3 regions of the Caballeronia sp. LZ028 genome follow, and region 1 is predicted to be linked to each of the others. Evidence: predicted binding sites of a transcription regulator. Region 1 holds the regulator's gene; each other region holds the start of a gene.
The links. The regulator FliA, encoded in region 1, starts transcription of late flagellar genes. The targets are predictions, from matches to a motif close to CTAAAGTTTNNNNNNNNNNNGCCGNTA.
Positions count from the first base shown of each region.

Region 2: motA (flagellar motor stator protein MotA) is a predicted target of FliA. The motif match lies at 2,171-2,197, and genes of this name have one in related genera.
Region 3: QCE58_RS11320 (DUF4088 family protein) is a predicted target of FliA. The motif match lies at 1,653-1,679, and genes of this name have one in related genera.

Region 1 is NZ_JARUXN010000001.1:144,238-148,210, forward strand. It holds gene QCE58_RS00715 (GGDEF domain-containing protein) at 35-1,129, shown strand; gene QCE58_RS00720 (RNA polymerase sigma factor FliA) at 1,136-1,867, opposite strand; gene QCE58_RS00725 (flagellar biosynthesis protein FlhG) at 1,886-2,803, opposite strand; gene flhF (flagellar biosynthesis protein FlhF) at 2,796-3,973, opposite strand, start outside.
Region 2 is NZ_JARUXN010000001.1:433,361-437,333, reverse strand. It holds gene QCE58_RS02070 (response regulator) at 1-173, opposite strand, end outside; gene motB (flagellar motor protein MotB) at 241-1,239, opposite strand; gene motA (flagellar motor stator protein MotA) at 1,265-2,125, opposite strand; gene QCE58_RS02055 (hypothetical protein) at 2,436-2,849, shown strand; gene flhC (flagellar transcriptional regulator FlhC) at 2,867-3,421, opposite strand; gene flhD (flagellar transcriptional regulator FlhD) at 3,440-3,763, opposite strand.
Region 3 is NZ_JARUXN010000001.1:2,381,437-2,385,409, forward strand. It holds gene QCE58_RS11305 (AraC family transcriptional regulator) at 1-441, shown strand, start outside; gene QCE58_RS11310 (AzlC family ABC transporter permease) at 579-1,280, shown strand; gene QCE58_RS11315 (AzlD domain-containing protein) at 1,277-1,600, shown strand; gene QCE58_RS11320 (DUF4088 family protein) at 1,764-2,528, shown strand; gene QCE58_RS11325 (ATP-dependent helicase) at 2,537-3,973, opposite strand, start outside.

The sequences.
Region 1 (3,973 bases):
ATAAAAGAAAGAAATCACCATCCAGGGGTTCAGTATGGAGCAGGCGCATCAACCGGCACGCCGGACTTATGCCTTCGCATGGTCCGAACACCGGAATCCGGAACGCGAGCAGGCCACGCTGCGGGTCTGGATGGGAGCGGTGGTTCTTCTGGCTTACGGCGTTTTCGCGTGGCTCCGCCCTTCACACGATGCCTTCCTGACCACGCGCCTCGTCGCGCTCTATGTGTCTTATGGGGCGATCACGCTTCTGATCGTCAGCCGCATGAGCGCGCCTTCTGTTGCGCGCCTGACCGTCACGACCATCGCCGATCAGACGATCCTCGGGCTCGCGCTCGCCGCGGGCGGCGCAACGGCGCTGCCGCTTCTCTGGGTGATGTTCTGGTTTCTGATCGGTTCGGGATGCCGATACGGCAAGCGCACGCTCGCCGTATCGTGCGCGACGGCGCTCATCATCGTCACGGCGATGGCCGTCTGGCAGCCGTGGTGGCACGAGAATCTTCCCGCCGCGATCGGGCTCGCGCTGAGCGTACTCGGCGCATCGGTGTATCTGAGCGTGCTCGTCGATCGGCTCGGCAACGCGAATCGCGATCTAGCGCGTCAGGCATCGACCGATCCGCTCACGGGTCTGTCGAACCGGTACGCGCTGGAAAGAGTCGTCGATCGCGCGATGAACGCGCCCGAAGCCAATGGCGATCACGCCACCGCGCTCCTTCTGATCGATCTCGACGGCTTCAAGGAAGTGAACGATACCTACGGTCACGCCGTCGGCGATCTGCTGCTGCAAGCCTTCGCGGACTCGCTCGCGAAGCGCATGCGCAAGTCGGACACCATCGCGCGTCTGGGCGGCGACGAGTTCGTCGTGCTCGCGCATCAGATGCGCGACCGCGACGCCGTGTTGTCGGTGGCCGACAACATCCATTCGGCGCTCGGCGAAATTACGTCGGTGCAGGAGCGGCCGGTGTCGGTATCGGCGAGCATCGGCGCATGCCTGCTTTCGAGCGCGGCGTCCGCGCATCAAACCGGCATGACCGCCGTGCTGCGCGCCGCCGACCGCGCGATGTACCGCGCGAAAAGTCTCGGCGAAGGGAAAACGGTCTTCGCCGAGACGCGGGACTTCGAGATCAGCTAGGGAACGTCAGGCCTCGACGCTCGTCCACGCCTGCTCGCGCAGCTTCGTGCGCAGACGCGCGACCGCCTGGCTGTGCAACTGACACACGCGCGACTCGCTCACTTCCATCACCGCGCCGATTTCGCGCAGGTTCAGGCCGCGTTCGTAATAGAGGCTCATCAGGAGCTTCTCGCGCTCGGGCAGCTTGTCGATGGCTTCGATCAGCGCGCCGCGAAGGCTGTCGTCGAGCAGCGCGGACAGCGGATCCGAACGATCGACGCAATAGCGGTCGAGGAACGGCTCGTCGTCGGCGGAGCGATCGAAGTCTTCGTAATAGATCAGCTGGCTGCCGTGCAAGTCCTGAAGCATCGACTGATATTCGTCGAGCGGCATCTTCATGTGCTCGGCGATTTCCTGCTCGCTCGCCGCGCGGCCGAGGTTCTGCTCGACCTTGTGCACCGCCGATTCCACTTCGCGCGACGTCTTGCGCATGCTGCGCGGCAGCCAGTCGTTCGCGCGGAGCTCATCCAGCATCGCGCCGCGGATGCGCTGGCTCGCATATGTTTCGAACTGCGCGCCCTGATCTTCCTTGTAGCGGCTCGCCGCGTCCAGCAGGCCGATCATGCCGGCCTGAATGAGATCGTCGAGATCGACGCTCGCCGGCATCTTGGCGACGAGTTGGAGCCCCAGCCGTCGAACGAGCGGTGCGTATTTCGTCAGCACTTCCGACTGTGAGAGTTTGCCTTGGGCGTTATACATCTTGGTCACCTATCTTGATCACATCGACGCCGTGCTGCTCAATGCAAAGTCGTGAAGCGCAGCCGCACGATGCGACGCCTCCCGCGCGCCCTGTACAGAGTCGCTAACCGGATTTCGCGCGTCGGCCTGGCCGCCCGCATCGCGCATATAAGGCGCGGGGCGCATCGGCCAGTGCAGGAGCTCCGCCGCGATTGCGCGGTAGTCGCGCGCCGCGGCCGTGGCCGGGAACGCTTCGACTGCGCAGCGTGAGAGTTCCATCGCCCGAGCGACGCGCGCATCCTCGGACACATATCCCGCCTGCACGAGCGACACGGCCAGATACCGGCTCGCGACGCCCGACAGGTTGTCGAACGCGACCGCCGCGTCGGCCGGGTTCTGCACGTGATTGACGAGCACGCGGAACTGGCCGATCGCATGGGCGTAGTGCAGTCGTTTCATGCACGCATACGCCTCGGTGATCGCCGACGCGGCTACCCGCGTCACAATAAGAAAGTCATGCGCCTGCGCCGCGAGCGTCGACAGCGCGCCGTGGCGATCGAGTTGCGCATCGATCAGCACGATGTCCGCCGGACCGTCGAGCAACGCGCGGCATTGCGCGGCATCGTGAACGATGCGTTCGTCGCGCGGCGCGGCCATCAGCGAGAAGCCGAACGGCGTGCGCTCGACGGCATCGCCGAGCATGCGCCGGCCCGACATCACCGAGGCGAGCGCGCCCGCGTCTTCGGTGCCCACGAGACGGCTCACCGATCCCGCGTTGCGGTGCTCGTCGATCACGAGCACGTCCTTGCCGTGGATGGAAAGCGCCGCGCCGAGATTCACCACCGCCGACGTGCATCCGATGCCGGCCGGTCCGCCCGCGATCGCCACCACGCGCGAACCGGCGCGCGTAAGGAGCCGTCGCAGGCCTTCCGCCTGGTCGAGCACGAACTTATCCAAAGTGCACCTCATGCAGTTCGGTCGTGGCGCGCGCGGACAACGCGGACAGCAGCGCAGGCGTTTCTTCGTCTTGCGGCACGAAGGGCGAGTTGTCGCGCGGGATGCAGAACGCGCTCTTGATGAGAAACCGCTTGGTCGCGACGTACAGGTTCTCCGGCACTTTCTGACCGGTCGACACGTAATGCACCGGCAGTTTGTAGCGGATGACCGTATCGAGCACGCCGCCGAGATTCGTCGCTTCGTCGAGCTTGGTCAGGATGCAGCCCGCGAGCGGCGGCTGGTCCGCCGCGCTCTTGTAGGCCTGCACGACTTCGTTGAGCGTGTCGCCGTGGCTCGTCGCGTTGAGCAGCAGGATGCGCTGCACCGGATGACCCGCGCCGCACAGCATCGCGATCTGATCCGAGACCATGCGATCGCGCTGGCTCATGCCGATCGTGTCGATCAGCACGATATGTTTGTTGCGGAGTTCCGAAAGCGCGAGTTGCAGGTCCGCGCCGTCTTTCACCGCGTGAACCGACACACCGAGAATCTTGCCGAAAATGCGCAGTTGCTCGTGCGCGCCGATACGGTAGCTGTCGGTCGTGAGCAGCGCGACCTTGCTTGCGCCGAAGCGCATCACGCAGCGCGCGGCGAGCTTGGCCGTCGTGGTCGTCTTGCCCACGCCAGTCGGGCCCATCAGTGCGAACACGCCGCCGCGTTCCATCAGCGCGTCTTCGCTGTCCATCACCGGAATGTTCGATTCGAGCACCTGCTGCACCCACTCGAGCGCGCCTTCGACGCTCTCGAGTTCCGGCATGTTGTCCACCATCATGCGGACGAGCTGCGCCGAGAAACCGGCGGCGAACAAACGCTTCGTGAGCGCGCCGCCCGTCGGGTTGCGGCGCTGGCGCTCGCCCCACATGAGACCGGAGAAGTGCTCTTCCATCATCGAGCGCATCGACGAAAGCTCGTTCATCACCGTTTCGTTGACGACCTGCTCCATGCGCGTGCGGATCGCTTCGGTGACGACGGCCGCCGCGTTCGCGGGCAAGCCATCGAATGCGTGTTCCTTCGATGCCGGCGCGGCGTTCGCCTCGGCTGCTTCGGCGTGCGGCGCGCTCGCGTTGATCTTCTGCGCGGCGCGGCGCGCGGCGATTTGCGCGGCTTCGCGTGCCCAGTCGGGCGTTTGGA
Region 2 (3,973 bases), 290 kb from region 1:
CCCGGCATGTGCTGATCGGTCAGAACCAGATCGAAGCGCTCCGCGAGCGCCCACTCCAGCCCCTCGTCGCCGTCCGACGCAACGGTCACTTGGTAACCCGCCGCCGCCAGCGTCGCCGAGAGGATTTGCCGCATCGCGGCTGAATCGTCGATTGCCAGAATGTGTTTGATCATGTTTGTCTCTTGCCGGGATGACGGTCGAAACGTGTCGACACTTGAGCGTCTTTTTCGAGGTTTTTGCTCACTTCGCCACGGGTCTCGCCGCGACGCCGGGAATGAGCTGGCCGAGCGCCGACGACGGATTGCCGTTCGCGTCCGTGCCGTTGTCGAGCGTCGCGCCGCGTGAGCCGTCGTCGCGCAGCATCGACAGCTCCGTCTTGCGATTGAGCACGATCACGCTGATGCGCCGGTTCTCCGGATCGAGCGGATCTTTCTTGTTCAGGTTTTGCGTCGACGCGAGTCCGAGCACGCGCATCACCTTTCCTTCGTCCATGCCGCCCGCGACCAGCTCGCGCCGCGACGCGTTCGCGCGGTCCGCGGACAGCTCCCAGTTGCTGTAGCCCTTGTCGCCGCCCGCGTACTTCACGGCGTCTGTGTGTCCCTGCACGACGATGTGATTCGGCACGTCGTTGAGCGAGCGGCCGATCTCGCGCAGGATGTCGCGCATGTACGGCTGCACGGCGTCGCTGGAGAGCGCGAACATCGGGCGCTTCTGGGTATCGACGATTTCGATGCGCAAGCCCTGTTGCGTCGATTCGATGCGGATCTGCTGCTTGAACTGGCGCAGCGTCGGATTGGCCTCGATCGCGGCCATGAGCTTCACCTGAAGATCGTGCAGGCGCACCTGCTCGCGCCGTTCGAGCTCGCCCTGCGCGGACTTGAGCAGTTCTTCGTCGGTGTCGGACGAGGCGCGCTGCGCGAGCTGCGTGGCGCCATCGGTCTTGCGCGCGGCGCCTGCGTCGGTGCTGGAAATGTCGCGGCCGCCGCCCATGATGATGCTGTTGTCCATGCCGACGGTCTTGCCGCCGACCATCGCGGCCTTGAGCGGCATCTGGAAATATTCGGCGATGCCGCGCCGCTGCACCGGCGACGTCGACGAAAGCAGCCACATCAGCAGGAAGAACGCCATCATCGCGGTCATGAAGTCCGCGTAGGCGAGTTTCCACGCGCCGCCGTGATGGCCTTTCTTGCCCGCGACGACGCGCTTGATGAATATCGGGCGATCGGTATCGTTGCTCATCGCTGTGTCTCGACTATGGCGGAAGTCACTTCGACTTGACCTTGCGCACGTGTTCTTCCAGCTCGGAGAACGACGGGCGCTCCGTCGAGAACAGCACCTTGCGGCCGAATTCCACCGCGATCGCGGGGGCGTAGCCATTCAGGCTCGCGAGGATCGTCACCTTGATGCACTGGAACATCTTGGTCTGCTCCGCGACGCGCTGTTCCGCGACGTTCGCGAGCGGTCCGATGAAGCCGTACGAAAGCAGAATGCCGAGGAAGGTGCCGACGAGCGCCTGCGCGATCATCTCGCCGAGAATCGCGGGCGGCTGATCGGCGGAGGCCATCGTGTGCACGACGCCCATCACCGCCGCGACGATGCCGAACGCGGGCATCGCGTCGCCGACCTTGGTGAGCGCGTGCGCCGGCGCTTCGCCTTCGACGTGATGCGTCTCGATTTCCTCGTCCATGAGGCTTTCGATCTCGAACGCGTTCATGTTGCCGCTCACCATGAGGCGCAGGTAATCCGTCAGGAATTCGACGATGTGATGGTCCGCGAGAATCTTCGGGTACTGGCTGAACACCGGGCTCTTCGCCGGATCTTCGATATCCGCTTCGAGCGCGAGCGTGCCTTCCTTGCGCGCTTTCGCGAGCAGCACGTAGAGCAGGCCCATCAGCTCCATGTACATGCTCTTGTCGTACTTCGCGCCCTTGAAGAGCGTCGGCAGCACCTGAATCGTCGCCTTGATGGTCTTGACGTTGTTGCCGAGGATGAACGCGCCGACGCCCGCGCCCGCGATCATCAGAATTTCGACCGGCTGCATGAGCGCGCCAAGGTGGCCGCCTTCGATGGCATAGCCGCCGAAGACGGACAGCAATGTCACGAGCGATCCAATGAAAATCAGCACAGTCGAGTCCTCACGTTTGATGCGGTAAGACCGCCGTTAAGTGGTTTACGGCACTCGACCGGAAAACTTTGGGGCACGGTCAAACCGCTGTACGTTCCGTGCGGTTTGCCGCGCGGCCTTCTCGCTGTTTCGCAAAATCTGCGTCTCAATCGCTGATTTACGGCAACCAAATATCGAACTTTTCCTAGCAGCGAAACAAAATTTTCCCGTTCGACACGAAACATCACATTTTCTGCCGATAATACGAACGCGCGTTCAGTTTTGTTGGAGACGCGAAGTCGTGAAATCGGAGGGAACGATGACAAGAGCAATGAAACAGGCCAGCGCGCTCGCGCTGACAGTGACCGCGAGTTCATTCGCGCATGCGGGTTTCGACTGCAGCAGCGGTTCGCGCGGCGGCTGGCGTATGCAGACATCGGATAGCTGGACCGGCTCCGACAAACTTGCCCACGTGGCCGCGTCCGCGCCGTTCGGCGCGCTCGGCGCCTATTTGACGCGCGGCTCGGACCATCCGGTCGTCTACGGCACGTTGATCGGCACTGCGCCGGGCTTGGTGAAGGAAATCGTCGACGGAACCTGCCGCACGGACGGCTTCTCCTACAAGGATCTGGCCGCCGACGCGCTCGGTGCGTGGATCGGCGCATCGGTGACGCATTGGGCGATCATGTATCAGCGCACGCCGCACGGGATGACCGTCGGGCTTTCGTACCACGATCGCTTTTAGACGGACGCGGGCGCGGATCAGGCGGCGATCCGCCCCGCTTCGCGGTCCGCGCCCGCCTTGCGCGTCTTGCCCGCGCGCGATGGCGGCTGGCAGAGGCCGCACACGTAACCGGCGCGCAGTTCGTACGCATGTGCGACGAAACGTCCGCGGCAGCGCGTGCAGACGTTGGTCTGGAGCATGCCGGATTCGAAGTAGCGCACGAGCGTCCACGCGCGCGTGAGCGACAGCACGGGTTCGTCGCCGTACAGCGCCGCGTGTTCGAGATAGAGGCGGTAGCTTTTCACGATCGCGTGAATCGTCGGCTGGCTCTTGTCGTTGGCCGCCATGAAGCGATAAATGCCGTGAAACAGCGACGAATGGATGTTCGGCTGCCACGTCATGAACCAGTCCGTCGAGAACGGCAGCATGCCCTTGGGCGGCGACACGCCTTTCAGTTCCTTATAGAGCTTGATGAGACGGTCGCGCGACAGGCTCGTTTCCGCTTCGAGCAGTTGCAGGCGCGCGCCGAGCTCGATCAGCTCGATCGCCAAAGTGATTTCGCGGACCTCCGCGACCACGCTTTTCGTCGCCATCGGGCTTCGCGCGCGGCGTCAGCCGATCTGCTCGACGGGACTGTCCGCCAGCACAATCGCCGCGTGGGCGTGCGCGAGCGCCGCGCTGCGGTCCTTGTCGGCGAGCGACGAAAGGATCGCGTGGTCATCGAAACGAAAGCGGCACAGCAAATGGCTCGACGACGCCACTTTCACTGCCTGCGCGAGCGTCAGCGAAGCCAGAACTTGCGCAACCTGCTCCGAAAGGCCCAGGCGATACATCGCCGAGATGCGGTCTTCCTGAAGAAGCCGCTGAGCGAGGAGCAAGTACGACAGGTTCACCTCGCGGATTTCCGCGAGCGTACTCGTAGTGCTGGTCGTCATCTTTTTCCCCGAATCGAAACGTGGCTGGTCAGGCCCAGCGGGAACGTTTGCTCGAATTCGCAAAGAAACGCGAATGCGGCCCCGCGCGTGTTGTCTGTTGTCGATTCGATTGTCGCCGATGCCCGCCGCCGCGCCTGTCGGACAAAGCATCCGACGCTGCGACGGAGTTTCGCGAAGAATCGTGTAGGAAAATTTCTTACAAGCCGGCCG
Region 3 (3,973 bases), 2.2 Mb from region 1:
CGTTTGCAGATCGCGCATCGCCTGCTGGAAAACGGCGCCGACCCGCTCGCCGCGGAACTGGCGCTCGTCGATGCAGTGACGACGCTGCTCGGACGCCACGCGCTCGAACGTCCGCGCGTCGCGCCGCTCGCCGCCGACGCGCACCGCGTCACGACGATGAAATCCCGCCTCGCCGACGATCTCCTCGAACCCGTCACGCTCGCCGAACTCGCGCAGACGGTCGGTCTCTCGACCTTCCACGCCGCGCGCCTCTTCACGCGCGAAACCGGTCTCGCGCCGCATGCGTGGCGCAATCAGCTGCGGATCGTGCGCGCGCTGCCGGCGTTGCGCGCGGGCGCATCCGTGACGGATGTCGCGGCGGCGAGCGGTTTCACGGATCAGAGTCACTTCACGCGCCATTTCAAGCGCACGTTCGGCGTGCCGCCCGGCCGCTGGCGTTAGGCGGTCCGGCCTCGGGAAAGCGCAAGAACGTACAAGCATTCTCATCGACGTTTTGCGTATCCTCGCTTCCATAGGAGGAAATCTTGAAAGCAACACCTTTGCGCGAATTCGCCGCCGGCGCACGCGACACCATCCCGATGATGATCGGCGCCGCGCCCTTCGGCGTGATCTTCGGCACGCTCGTCACCGCAAGTCCGCTCACGCTCTGGCACGGCCAGTTGATGTCGCTCGTCGTGTTCGCGGGCTCGGCGCAGTTCATCGCGGTCGGCCTGATCGCGTCGCACGCGAGCTTCGCCGTCATTCTGGCGACGACGCTCGTCGTCAATCTGCGTCATGTGCTCTATTCCGCGACGCTCGCGCCGTATGTCGCGCATCTGCCGCGCCGCTGGCGCTGGGCGCTCGCGGGCATGCTCACCGACGAAGTTTTCGCCGTCGCCTACGCGCACTATCAGAAGCGCGCGCCGGGCGAGATCGGGCCGCACTACTTCTTCGGCTCCGGCGTCGCGATGTATCTGAACTGGCAGTTGTGGACGCTCCTCGGCCTCTTGTTCGGCGCCGCGTTTCCCGGACTGAAATCGCTCGGGCTCGACTTCGCGATGGTCGCGACGTTCATCGCGATCGTCGTGCCGCAGCTCGTCGCCGTGCGCTTCGTCGCGGCGGCGCTCGCATCGGGCGTGCTGTCCTTCGCGTGGCAAGACTGGCCGTACAAGCTCGGCCTGCTCGCGGCGGTGTTCGTCGGCGTGGCCGTCGGCATGCTGCTCACGCTGATGGAAAACCGTCCGCAAGCGAAGGGCCACGCGAAACATCGTCTGAAGAACGCGAAGGAGCGCACGCAATGAACTACGTCACGCTGATCTTCGGCATGGCGGCCGTTACGTTCGCGATCCGCGCCGCCGTGTTCGTGCTGGGCGAACGCCTGCCCTTTCCGCCGATCGTCCGCACCGCGCTTTCGTTCGTGCCGGTGACGGTGCTCACCGCGATCATCGTGCCGATGACCGTCTCGCCGCACGGCAACGGCGCGGAAATCACCTGGCGCAATCCGCAGCTCGTGGCTGCGATCGTCGCGATCATCGTTTGCGCGTTCACGAAACGGCCGCTTTTGACGATTGCCGTGTCGCTCGCGGTGTTTTTCGCGTGGCAGTTCGCCGTGCTGCGCTAAACGTTTTCTCTCCATCAGCCGTTAAACGGCTTTCAAAGAGCATCGAAGAATCCTCAAGTTCCCGAAGCGCGCGCCGATAACAGAAACGAATGGACTCCGCCTGAGACGCGGCGCCGACAGCTTTTCCCGCCTTCGGAGATCGAAGGCGGAACCGGGAACCAACATGCGTCAAATCACCTTATCGTTACGCGACGAGACCATCGCTTCGCTGCAGCGCGATTTCGAAGCGTTCACGCGTCTGTCGCTGAAGCTGGATCCGCAATTCGTCACGCCTTCGTTCGAGGACTTCCTGCGCGCGAAGCTCCTGGACAACAACACGCCGCTCACCGAGCAGGCGGTGCAGCGCATGCTCACGCACGGCCAGTACGCGTGGGCGAAGCGCGCGCTCGACAAGGAGTTTCCGGACGTCGTCGAGATCCTGATCCGGCAGGCGGCCGAGCACGGCTTCGCCTTCGCGATCCGCGCGGACTGGACCGCCGAGGATCTCGTCAAGGCATCGCGCGCGTGGGCGACGGCGATCGTCACCGAAGCGGACGGCGACGTATCGCAAGTCGACATGCTCGCCTCGCAGATCAAATCGGCGGCGGCGGATATTCGCGAAGTCGAGGAAAAGATGCAGACGCCCGCATGGCGTCTCGCCGATTCGCTACGTCAGCGCGTGTATGAAACCAAGATTTCGGTGGAGACGAGCATCGGTTCGACCGCGCGCGAGAAGCTCGGCGAACTGCGCTGCCTGCTGCGGCTCGGCATCTTCTATGGCTCGATCCAGAAGCAGGAAGCGCAGCAAGTGCTGGAATATCTGCGCTCGCTGCGGCCCGAGCTTTTCGTCGAAGAGCCTTACGACGGCTACACACGCTTCGCAGCATGGCTGCGCAGCATCTTCTCGCCGTCGCCGCGCGCGCCGCGTGCATCGCGCGCGCAGCGCTGAGATTCAGGTCAGTCCCACATTCCCTTTAGGCGCGCCGCGATATCGATCTTCGCTTTCGCGGCCGCAGCCAGCCCCGCCGCCGTCGGCGCAGCGGGCGCGATGACGGGCGGCCACGCGGCCGCTTCGAAGTTCTGCATCAGATGCGGCGGAATGAAACGCGTGCGCTGCGCCCATACGTGACGGTCGCCGAGATGCGTCTGGTTGTACACGTAGAAGCGCTGCGGCGTGATGATGTGCAGGTCTTCCTTCGCGCGCGTCATCGCGACGTATAACAGCCGCCGTTCCTCGTCGAGTTCTTCGTCGCTGCCCGTGCCGAGATCGGACGGAATGCAGCCGTCGACGCCGTTCAGCACGAACACGTTGCGCCATTCCTGGCCCTTCGCCGAATGGATCGTCGAGAGAATCAGATAGTCTTCGTCGAGCAGCGGCACGCCGGATTCGTCGCTGGTCGCGTCGGGCGGATCGAGCGTCAGTTCGGTGAGAAAGCGCTCGCGCGTGGGATACGTCGCCGCGATGCTTTCCATCTGCAACACGTCGCCGATGCGGATCGCCGCGTCCTCGTGATTGCGTTCCAGATGCGGCTCGTACCAACGCCGGATCATTTCGAACTCGGCGGGCCAGCCGGAGTCGCGGCCGCAGAGCTTCGCCATCAGGCCGACGAAACGCGGCCAGTCCTCCGACGCGCGCGCGGGCGCCTGAAACGCGGCGATCGCATTCGACGCCACCGCGTCCGGCGCGCTCACGCTGTCGAGCAGGCGCCCGGCGATCGCCGGTCCGACGCCCGGCAACAACTGCGCGACGCGAAAGCCCGCGACGCGATCGCGCGGATTCTCGGCCCAGCGCAACACCGCGAGCACGTCCTTGACATGAACGGAATCGAGAAACCTCAGTCCGCCGAACTTCACGAACGGAATGTTCCGGCGCGTCAATTCGATTTCGAGCGCCGCGCTGTGATGCGCGGCACGAAACAGCACCGCTTGCGCCTTGAGCTTCATGCCGCCTTCGCGCGCTTCGAGCACTTTTTCGACGACATAGCGCGCCTGATCGGCTTCATCGGCGACGGCAACGACGCGCGGCTTTTGCGCCGATGCCTTGTCGGTCCACAGATTCTTCGTGTAGCGCTCGGTCGCGAGGCCGATCACCGCGTTCGACGCTTCGAGAATCGGCAAGGTCGAACGATAGTTGCGGTCGAGCGTGACGGTCGCGGCGGGCGGATCGAAGTGGCCGGGAAAATCGAGGATGTTGCGCACCGTCGCGCCGCGAAACGAGTAGATGGATTGGGCATCGTCGCCGACGACGGTGAGGCCGCGCCCGTCCGGTTTCATCGCGAGAAGAATGGATGCCTGCAGACGGTTCGTGTCCTGATATTCGTCGACGAGAACGTGATCGAAGCGGCTCGCGAGATCGGCGGCAATCGACGGCTCCGCCGCGAGATGCGACCAGTA